Regions from separate parts of the Streptomyces sp. 3330 genome, predicted to be linked through region 2. Evidence: riboswitches for the same ligand, from Rfam matches in the RefSeq annotation. Region 2 holds a riboswitch; the other holds the start of a gene.
The links. Region 2 has a riboswitch for glycine ahead of gcvT (glycine cleavage system aminomethyltransferase GcvT). Riboswitches for the same ligand answer to the same signal wherever they lie in the genome.
Positions count from the first base shown of each region.

Region 1 (4,205 bases), on a different contig from region 2:
ATGGGGCTGCTGCGGGCGCTGTCGCCGCTGGTGGAGCCGCTGAGCCTGGACGAGGCCTTCGTGGACCTGGACGCCGGGGGAGCGGCCTGGGACAGCGACTCGGCGCGGCTGGCGGGCATCAGGCTGCGCGCCGACATACGGGCCGTCACCGGGCTCACGGGTTCGGTGGGCCTGGCCTCCTGCAAGATGCTGGCGAAGATCGCCTCGGAGCAGGCGAAGCCCGACGGGCTGGTGCTCATCGAGCCGGGGACCGAGCGGGCCCTGCTCGGCCCGCTGTCGGTGCGGACCCTGCCGGGGGTCGGGCCGGCGACGGGGGACCATCTGCGCCGGGCCGGGATCACCACGATCGACGAGATCGCCGAGGCGGGTGAGGACGAGCTGGTGCGGCTGCTGGGCAAGGCGCACGGGCACGCGCTGTACGCCATGGCGCTGGCCCGCGACGACCGGCCCGTGGTGGCGGAGCGGGAGGCCAAGTCGGTGTCGGTCGAGGACACGTACGACGTGGACATCCATGACCGGGTCCGGGTGGAGCTGGAGGTGCAGCGGCTCGCGGACCGGTGTGTGCGCAGGCTGCGGGGCGCCGGTCTGTCGGGGCGGACCATCGTGCTGAAGGTGCGGCGGTACGACTTCTCCACGCTCACCCGGTCCGAGACCCTGCGCGGGCCCACCGACGATCCGGCGGTGGTCCGGGAGGCGGCGGCCCGGTTGCTGGACCCGGTGGACACGACCGGCGGGGTGCGGCTGCTCGGGGTGGGCGTCAGCGGACTGGCCGACTTCACGCAGGAGGATCTGTTCGCGCAGGCCGCCGAGGACCTGGCCGACGGGCCCGAGGAGGAACTCGCGGACGAGCCCGTGGGCGAGGTGCCGGTGCCGGTCGAGCGTCAGTGGCGCCCGGGACACGATGTGCGGCATGCCGAGCTCGGCCACGGATGGGTGCAGGGCAGCGGGCTGGGCCGGGTCACCGTGCGGTTCGAGACGCCCGAGTCGGAGCCGGGACGGGTGCGCACCTTCCGGACCGACGATCCGGGGCTGGAGCCGGCGGAACCGCTGCCGCTGGTGCGACGAAGACCTGACGACGAGGGCGGGGCCGCGGTGGCGGCGCCGTCAACGCAGCCGAAGGCGTCGGAGGCGGAGACCGGGAACTCCGCGTGAGGCGGATCAGTTACACAGAGTGAAGCGGTTCGCAGGGTGGGGTGGGTCGAAGCGGTGGCGGTGTCCCGTGCGGTGACACCGGTGACGGATGGGGAGCTGCATGAAGCTGCACGAGGGCCGGTTCGCGGATCCGGCCGGGGTGTCGCCGGAGCGCGAGGCCGAGATGCGCCGGGTGGTGGACCGGCTCACCCGGTGGGCCGGGAACCGGAGCGACGTGGTGGGGCTGCTGCTCGTCGGATCCTTCGCGCGGGGGACCGCGGGGCCCGACTCGGACGTGAACCTCGTGGTGCTGTCGACGGCGCCCGCCCGGTACGCGCAGGACGCCGGGTGGGCACGTGAGCCGGCCCTGGGGGAGGCGATCGGGATCCGGGAACGCGGGTCCGTCACCGCATGGCGGTATGCGACCGCCGCAGGGCTGGAGGTCGAGGTGGGCGTCGGTTCCGTCCGCTGGGCGCGGACCGATCCGGTCGACGCCGACACCCGGAGAGCCGTCACGGACGGCGCCCGGCCGTTGTACGACCCGGCCGGGATTCTCGGGGCGCTGATACGGGCCTGCGGCTGACGTGACTCACACACGACCGGGACGGCCGGTGCGACGGAGGCGGCTGAGCGGGGGAGGGACGGAAGGCTCAGCTGTCGTCCGTTCCCGCCAGTCGGCCGAAGTCGTGGTCCGGAAGCGGGGGAGCGGCGCCCACGTCGAGGCCGTAGTGGTGGTAGAGCTGCAGTTCCTGTTCCGGGGAGAGGTGGCGGCCCACGCCGAAGTCGGGAGCGTCCTTGATCAGGGCCCGGTCGAAGGGGATGTGCAGGGTGCCCTCGACCAGTCGGCTGGGCTCCAGGGGAACGAAGGCGTCGCGGGAGAACAGGCCGGTGCGTATGGCCGCCCACTCCGGGACTCCGGTGGCGTCGTCGAGATAGACCTCGTCGACGGTACCGATCTTGGCGCCGTTGCGGTCGAACGCCTTGCGGCCGATCAGGTTGCGCGGATCGATGTCGGTCTGCACGGGCCCTCCACTTGGTCGCAACTCATCCGTAAGCACTACAAAAGAGCACATTGGGACGAGTGGCCACTCGAGCGAGTCTCATTGACCCCGCTGGTAGTCTGACAATGGCTGCTGACACCGCGCGGGAGAGTCCTCCGGACATCACCGGAGGCGCCGAAGGAGCAAATCCTCCCCGGAATCTCTCAGGCTCACGTACCGCACGGACGAGGTCACTCTGGAAAGCAGGGCGGGTGCCGACGGCGTCGACGGTTCCCGCTCTCACCGACGGTGAAAGCCGGGTCCCCTCGGGCGACCCGGTGAAGCTCTCAGGTTGAGATGACAGAGGGGGAGGCCGTCCGGGTACCCACCGTGGTGACCCTCGAAGGTCGTGTCAGACCAGGAGGCCTCCGTAATGACCGCCCATCGCATTCCGCTCGCAGAGCTCGAGCAGGGAATTCCCTTCGAACAGCGCCACATCGGGCCCGACCTCGAAGCGCGGGCCAAGATGCTCGCACAGGTCGGCTACGGCTCGCTCGACGAGCTCACCGCCGCGGCGGTCCCGGATGTGATCAAGAACGCCGACGCGCTGGACCTGCCGGGTGCCCGCACCGAGGCCGAGGTGCTGGCCGAGCTGCGTTCGCTGGCCGACCGCAACCAGGTCCTCGACTCGATGATCGGCCTCGGCTACTACGGGACGTTCACGCCGCCCGTCATCCTGCGCAACGTCATGGAGAACCCGGCCTGGTACACGGCCTACACGCCGTACCAGCCGGAGATCTCCCAGGGCCGGCTCGAGGCGCTGCTGAACTTCCAGACCGTGGTCGCCGACCTGACCGGGCTGCCGACCTCCGGTGCGTCGCTGCTCGACGAGGGCACCGCTGCCGCCGAGGCGATGGCGCTGTCCCGGCGCATGGGGAAGAACAAGAAGGGCCTCTTCCTCATCGACGCGGACGCCCTGCCGCAGACCATCGCCGTGATCGAGACCCGCGCCGAGCCCGCGGGCGTGGAGGTCGTCGTCGCCGACCTGAGCGACGGCATCCCGGCGGAGATCGCCGCCCGGGAGATCAACGGCGTGCTCGTCCAGTACCCCGGCGCCTCGGGTGCCGTGCGTGACCTCAAGGCGCTCGTCGACCAGGCGCACGGGCTCGGCGCGCTCGTCACCGTGGCCGCCGATCTGCTCGCGCTGACGCTGCTGAAGTCGCCCGGCGAGCTGGGGGCGGACATCGCCGTCGGCACCACGCAGCGGTTCGGTGTGCCGATGGGCTTCGGCGGGCCGCACGCCGGTTACATGGCCGTCCGCGAGCAGTTCGCGCGCAGCCTGCCCGGGCGGCTGGTGGGCGTCTCGGTGGACGCCGACGGGCACAAGGCCTACCGGCTCGCGCTGCAGACGCGTGAGCAGCACATCCGGCGCGAGAAGGCCACCAGCAACATCTGCACCGCGCAGGTGCTGCTCGCGGTGATGGCGGGCATGTACGCCGTCTACCACGGCCCCGACGGGCTGCGGGCGATCGCCCGGCGCACGCACCGGTACGCCACGATCCTCGCCGCCGGGCTCGAGGCCGGCGGGGTCGAGGTCGTGCACGGGTCGTACTTCGACACCCTGACCGTGCGGGTTCCGGCGAAGGCCTCCGCGGTCGTCGCCGCCGCCCGGGAGCTCGGCGTCAACCTGCACCTCGTCGACGCCGACCAGGTGTCGATCGCCTGCGACGAGACGACCGCCCGGGCGCAGGTCCTCGCCGTCTGGGCCGCCTTCGGCGTGGAGGGCGACATCGAGTCGCTCGACGCGGCCACCGCGGACTCCCTGCCCGCCGGGCTGCTGCGGTCCGACGCGATCCTCACGCACCCCGTCTTCCACCAGCACCGTTCCGAGACCGCGATGCTGCGCTACCTGCGCAGGCTCGCCGACCGCGACTACGCGCTGGACCGGGGCATGATCCCGCTCGGCTCCTGCACGATGAAGCTCAACGCCACCACCGAGATGGAGCCGGTCACCTGGCCCGAGTTCGGTCAGCTGCACCCCTTCGCGCCTGCCGAGCAGGCGGAGGGCTACCTGACGCTCATCCGTGAGCTGGA
Region 1 is NZ_JAVDVA010000023.1:132,850-137,054, reverse strand. Features, by position in the region: gene J2X68_RS31460 (DNA polymerase IV) at 1-1,152, shown strand, start outside; gene J2X68_RS31455 (nucleotidyltransferase domain-containing protein) at 1,253-1,714, shown strand; gene J2X68_RS31450 (PRC-barrel domain-containing protein) at 1,782-2,153, opposite strand; glycine riboswitch at 2,266-2,361, shown strand; gene gcvP (aminomethyl-transferring glycine dehydrogenase) at 2,545-4,205, shown strand, end outside.
Region 1: another riboswitch for glycine. It lies ahead of gcvP (aminomethyl-transferring glycine dehydrogenase); the one in region 2 lies ahead of gcvT (glycine cleavage system aminomethyltransferase GcvT).

Region 2 (4,205 bases):
CCTGGAAGCCCGGGAAGACGGAGGAGTTCAGCTTCTTCGCGAACTCCTTCTTCGCGAGGATGACGCCGCCGCGGGGTCCGCCCAGCGTCTTGTGGGTGGTGGACGTGACCACGTCCGCGTACTCCACCGGGTTCGGGTGGAGACCGGCCGCGACCAGGCCCGCGAAGTGCGCCATGTCCACCCACAGGAAGGCCTCGACCTCGTCCGCGATGCGGCGGAACTCCGCGAAGTCCAGCTGCCGCGGGTACGCCGACCAGCCGGCGATGATCACCTTCGGGCGGTGCTCCTTGGCGAGGCGCTCGACCTCGGCCATGTCGACCAGACCGGCGTCGTCCACGTGGTAGGCGACCACGTCGAACTGCTTGCCGGAGAAGTTCAGCCGCATGCCGTGGGTCAGGTGACCGCCGTGCGCCAGGTCCAGGCCGAGGATCGTGTCGCCGGGCCGGGCCATGGCGAACAGGGCGGCCTGGTTGGCGGAGGCGCCCGAGTGGGGCTGCACGTTGGCGTACTCGGCGCCGAACAGCTCCTTGATCCGGTCGATCGCGATCTGCTCGGCCACGTCGACGTGCTCGCAGCCGCCGTAGTAGCGGCGGCCCGGGTAGCCCTCGGCGTACTTGTTGGTCAGGACCGAGCCCTGCGCCTCCATCACCGCGAGCGGAGCGAAGTTCTCCGAGGCGATCATCTCGAGCGTGGACTGCTGACGGTTCAGCTCGGCGTCGACCGCGGCGGCGATCTCCGGGTCGAGCTCGTGCAGGGGCGTGTTCAGGACGGACATGCGTCTACGACTCCTCAGCCGGCGGTGAAGGCGGTGTACTCGTCGGCGGAGAGCAGGTCGTCCTGCTCGCCCGCCGTGCGTACCTTGAACAGCCATCCGCCCTCGAAGGGAGCGGAGTTCACCAGCGCCGGGTCGTCGACGACGTCCTGGTTGACCTCGACGATCTCGCCGGAGACCGGCGCGTACAGCTCGCTGACCGACTTGGTCGACTCCAGCTCGCCGCAGGTCTCGCCCGCGGTCACCGTGTCACCGACCTCCGGGAGCTGTACGAAGACCACGTCACCGAGCGCGTTGGCCGCGTGCTCCGTGATGCCGACCGTCGAGACGCCGTCCTCGGCGACCGACAGCCACTCGTGCTCCTTGCTGTAGCGCAGCTGCTGGGGGTTGCTCATGGCTTGAATTCTCCTGTACGCGGGAGGGTGCTGGTGAATAGGGGACTGCGGAAACGCACGTGAGCGGCGGAAGTGTGCGCAGCGTCACGCGCGGGCGGGCGTCGACGCGCCCAGTGTCTACTTCTGGCGCTTGTAGAACGGCAGCGCCACGACCTCGTACGGCTCGTGGCTGCCCCGGATGTCCACGCCGACGCCCGTGGTGCCCGGCGCGGCGTGGGCGGCGTCGACGTACGCCATCGCGATCGGCTTGCCGAGGGTGGGGGAGGGGGCGCCGGAGGTGACCTCGCCGATCACCTCGCCGCCCGCGACGACGGCGAACCCGGCGCGCGGGACCCGGCGGCCCTCGGCGACCAGGCCGACGAGGACGCGCGGGGGCTGCGACGCGGCGCGCCCGGCGGCGGCCTCCAGCGCCGTGCGCCCGACGAAGTCGCCTTCCTTCTCGAACTTCACCACCCGGCCCAGTCCCGCGTCGAACGGGGTGAGGGAGGTGCTCAGCTCGTGCCCGTACAGCGGCATGCCCGCCTCCAGGCGGAGCGTGTCCCGGCAGGACAGGCCGCAGGGCACCAGCCCGGCGCCCTCGCCGGCCTTGGTCAGCGCCTGCCACAGCTCGACGGCGTGCTCCGGCCGCACGAACAGCTCGAAGCCGTCCTCGCCGGTGTAGCCGGTGCGCGCGATGAGGGCCGGGACGCCGGCGACGGTGCCGGGCAGGCCCGCGTAGTACTTCAGGCCGTCCAGGTCGGCGTCGGTGACGGCCGCGAGGATGCCGGGGGACTCGGGGCCCTGCACGGCGATCAGCGCGTAGGCGTCGCGGTCGTCGCGGACCTCGGCGTCGAAGCCGTCGGCGCGCTCGGTCAGCGCGTCCAGCACGACCTGCGCGTTGGAGGCGTTGGCCACCACCATGAACTCGGTCTCGGCGAGCCGGTAGACGATCAGGTCGTCCAGGATGCCGCCGTCCGCGCGGCAGATCATCGTGTAGCGGGCGCGGCCGGCCTTGACCGCCCCGATGTTGCCCACCAGGGCGAAGTCGAGGAGGGCGGCGGCCTGCGGGCCGGTGACGGTGATCTCACCCATGTGCGACAGGTCGAAGAGCCCGGCCCGGGTGCGGACGGCGTGGTGCTCGTCGCGTTCGGAGCCGTAGCGCAGGGGCATGTCCCAGCCGGCGAAGTCGGTCATCGTCGCGCCGAGCGCGCGGTGCACCGCGTCGAGGGCGGTGTGGCGCTGCCCGGCGTTCTGGTCGGATGCGGGGTCGGTACTGCTCATCGGGCGTTCGTCTCCCAAGGCGACGGGATCCCCCCGGTGCGCGCGCAGCGGGGCGGGCAGGCACGGGGGAAGGCGAGGTCGTTCCTCCCCATCTGTCATCGGAACCTGAGAGGTTCGCCATGACGATCCGCGAGGGGATCGACCATGACTTGCACCTTGGGTGGGACCGCTGGAGACAGCGGCCCGCTTTTCAGATGTGCCTCGCCCGCGCGGTAACGGGGCCTGAGAGATTCAAGGGAGGGACTTGCTCCTTCGGCGCCCCAGCGAAGCTGCTGCTGAGGACTCTCCCGCGCGGATTCAAACGGCCGGTATGCAGTTGGCGCGGCCATCATTGCACGGCTCGCCCCGATCACGGCAGGCCGCATCTGTAACCGGCTTGTGTCGGTACGCGCACGAAATCGCCGGGCGCGGCGCATTACCTTCTCTTTACGCTCGGTGGGGATGAGGACACCATCTGACCCCAGGGGAGGACGATCACGGTGAACAGGACGACCAGGGCGAGGTCCACGGCATTCGCGACCGGCTCGGGGCTCGCGCTGCCCGCGCAGCCCGTCGCCCCGGCCCGGGAGGCGCGCGGCCCCCGGCCGGCGCCCGTCGTCCGCGACCTGCGCGAGCGGGCCGGCCGCAGCCCGCACGGCCTGCTCTTCGGCCCCCGGGACCTGGTCGTGGTCACCGGCCTGCCCGGCAGCGGCAAGTCCACGCTCATGCGGCGGACCGTGCGGGGCGTCCGCATCGACTCCCAGGACACCCGGGACCGCTGGGACGCCCGTACCCCGCGTTTCCTGCCCTACGGCCTCTACCGCCCCCTCGTCCGGCTCGCCCACTACGCCGGACTGCGCCGGGCGCTGCGCGGCGGCGAGGGCGTCGTCGTGCACGACTGCGGCACGCAGGCCTGGGTCCGCGACTGGCTGGCCCGCGAGGCCCGCCGCCGCGGCGGCACCCTCCACCTGCTGCTGCTGGACGTCGGCGCGGACACGGCGCTGGAAGGGCAGCGCGAGCGCGGCCGGGGCGTCTCCCGGTACGCGTTCCTGCGTCACCGCCACGCGGCCGCCCGGCTCGCGCGCTCGGTGGAGAAGGGCCGGCTGCCCGCGGGCTGCGGCTCGGCGGTGCTGCTCGACCGCGCGGCGGCCGACACGCTGCGGCGCATCGGGTTCAGGGACTGAGGGCTCCGGCGCGACCCCCGGTACCCGCTAGCCTTTCCGGCACAGCGAAGTGAGTGGTTCTCAGCAGGCGGTAGGCAGATGGATTTCCCCCCGGCGAACTTTCCGACGGACTTCTCCGCGGACTTTCCGGCGCAGGCGCACCCCCATCCGCACGGCGGATGGCCCGGCAACGAGCTGGAGGAGGTGCTCTCCGTCTCCCTCGGCGTGCCGGGGGCCGGCGGCCGGATCGTCGAGGTGCTCGGACGCAGCTTCGTCTGGGTGCCGCTGCCCGGCGGCGGCGGCCCGCACAGCGGCCCCCTCGACTTGCCCACGATGGAGATCGAGGGCCAGGTGTACGTGCCGGTCTTCAGCTCCGAGGAGCAGTTCCGGCAGGTCGTCGGCTCGCACATGTCGTTCACGATCGCGCCGGCCGTCGAGTTCGCCCGGGGGCTGCCCCCGCAGGTGGGCATCCTGGTGAATCCGGACGGCGTGGTCGGCGTCCCGCTGCCCCCGCCCGCCGTGGCCGAGCTCTGCCGGGCCGGCCGCACCCCGCTGGACGGCGGCGCGGCGGGCGGCCGGGTCCGGCTGTACGAGCCCGACTGGCAGGACGACCCGGTGGACTTCCTGGCCGCGGCC
Region 2 is NZ_JAVDVA010000012.1:42,332-46,536, forward strand. Features, by position in the region: gene glyA (serine hydroxymethyltransferase) at 1-775, opposite strand, end outside; gene gcvH (glycine cleavage system protein GcvH) at 790-1,167, opposite strand; gene gcvT (glycine cleavage system aminomethyltransferase GcvT) at 1,285-2,427, opposite strand; glycine riboswitch at 2,628-2,727, opposite strand; gene J2X68_RS20895 (AAA family ATPase) at 2,901-3,590, shown strand; gene J2X68_RS20900 (enhanced serine sensitivity protein SseB) at 3,669-4,205, shown strand, end outside.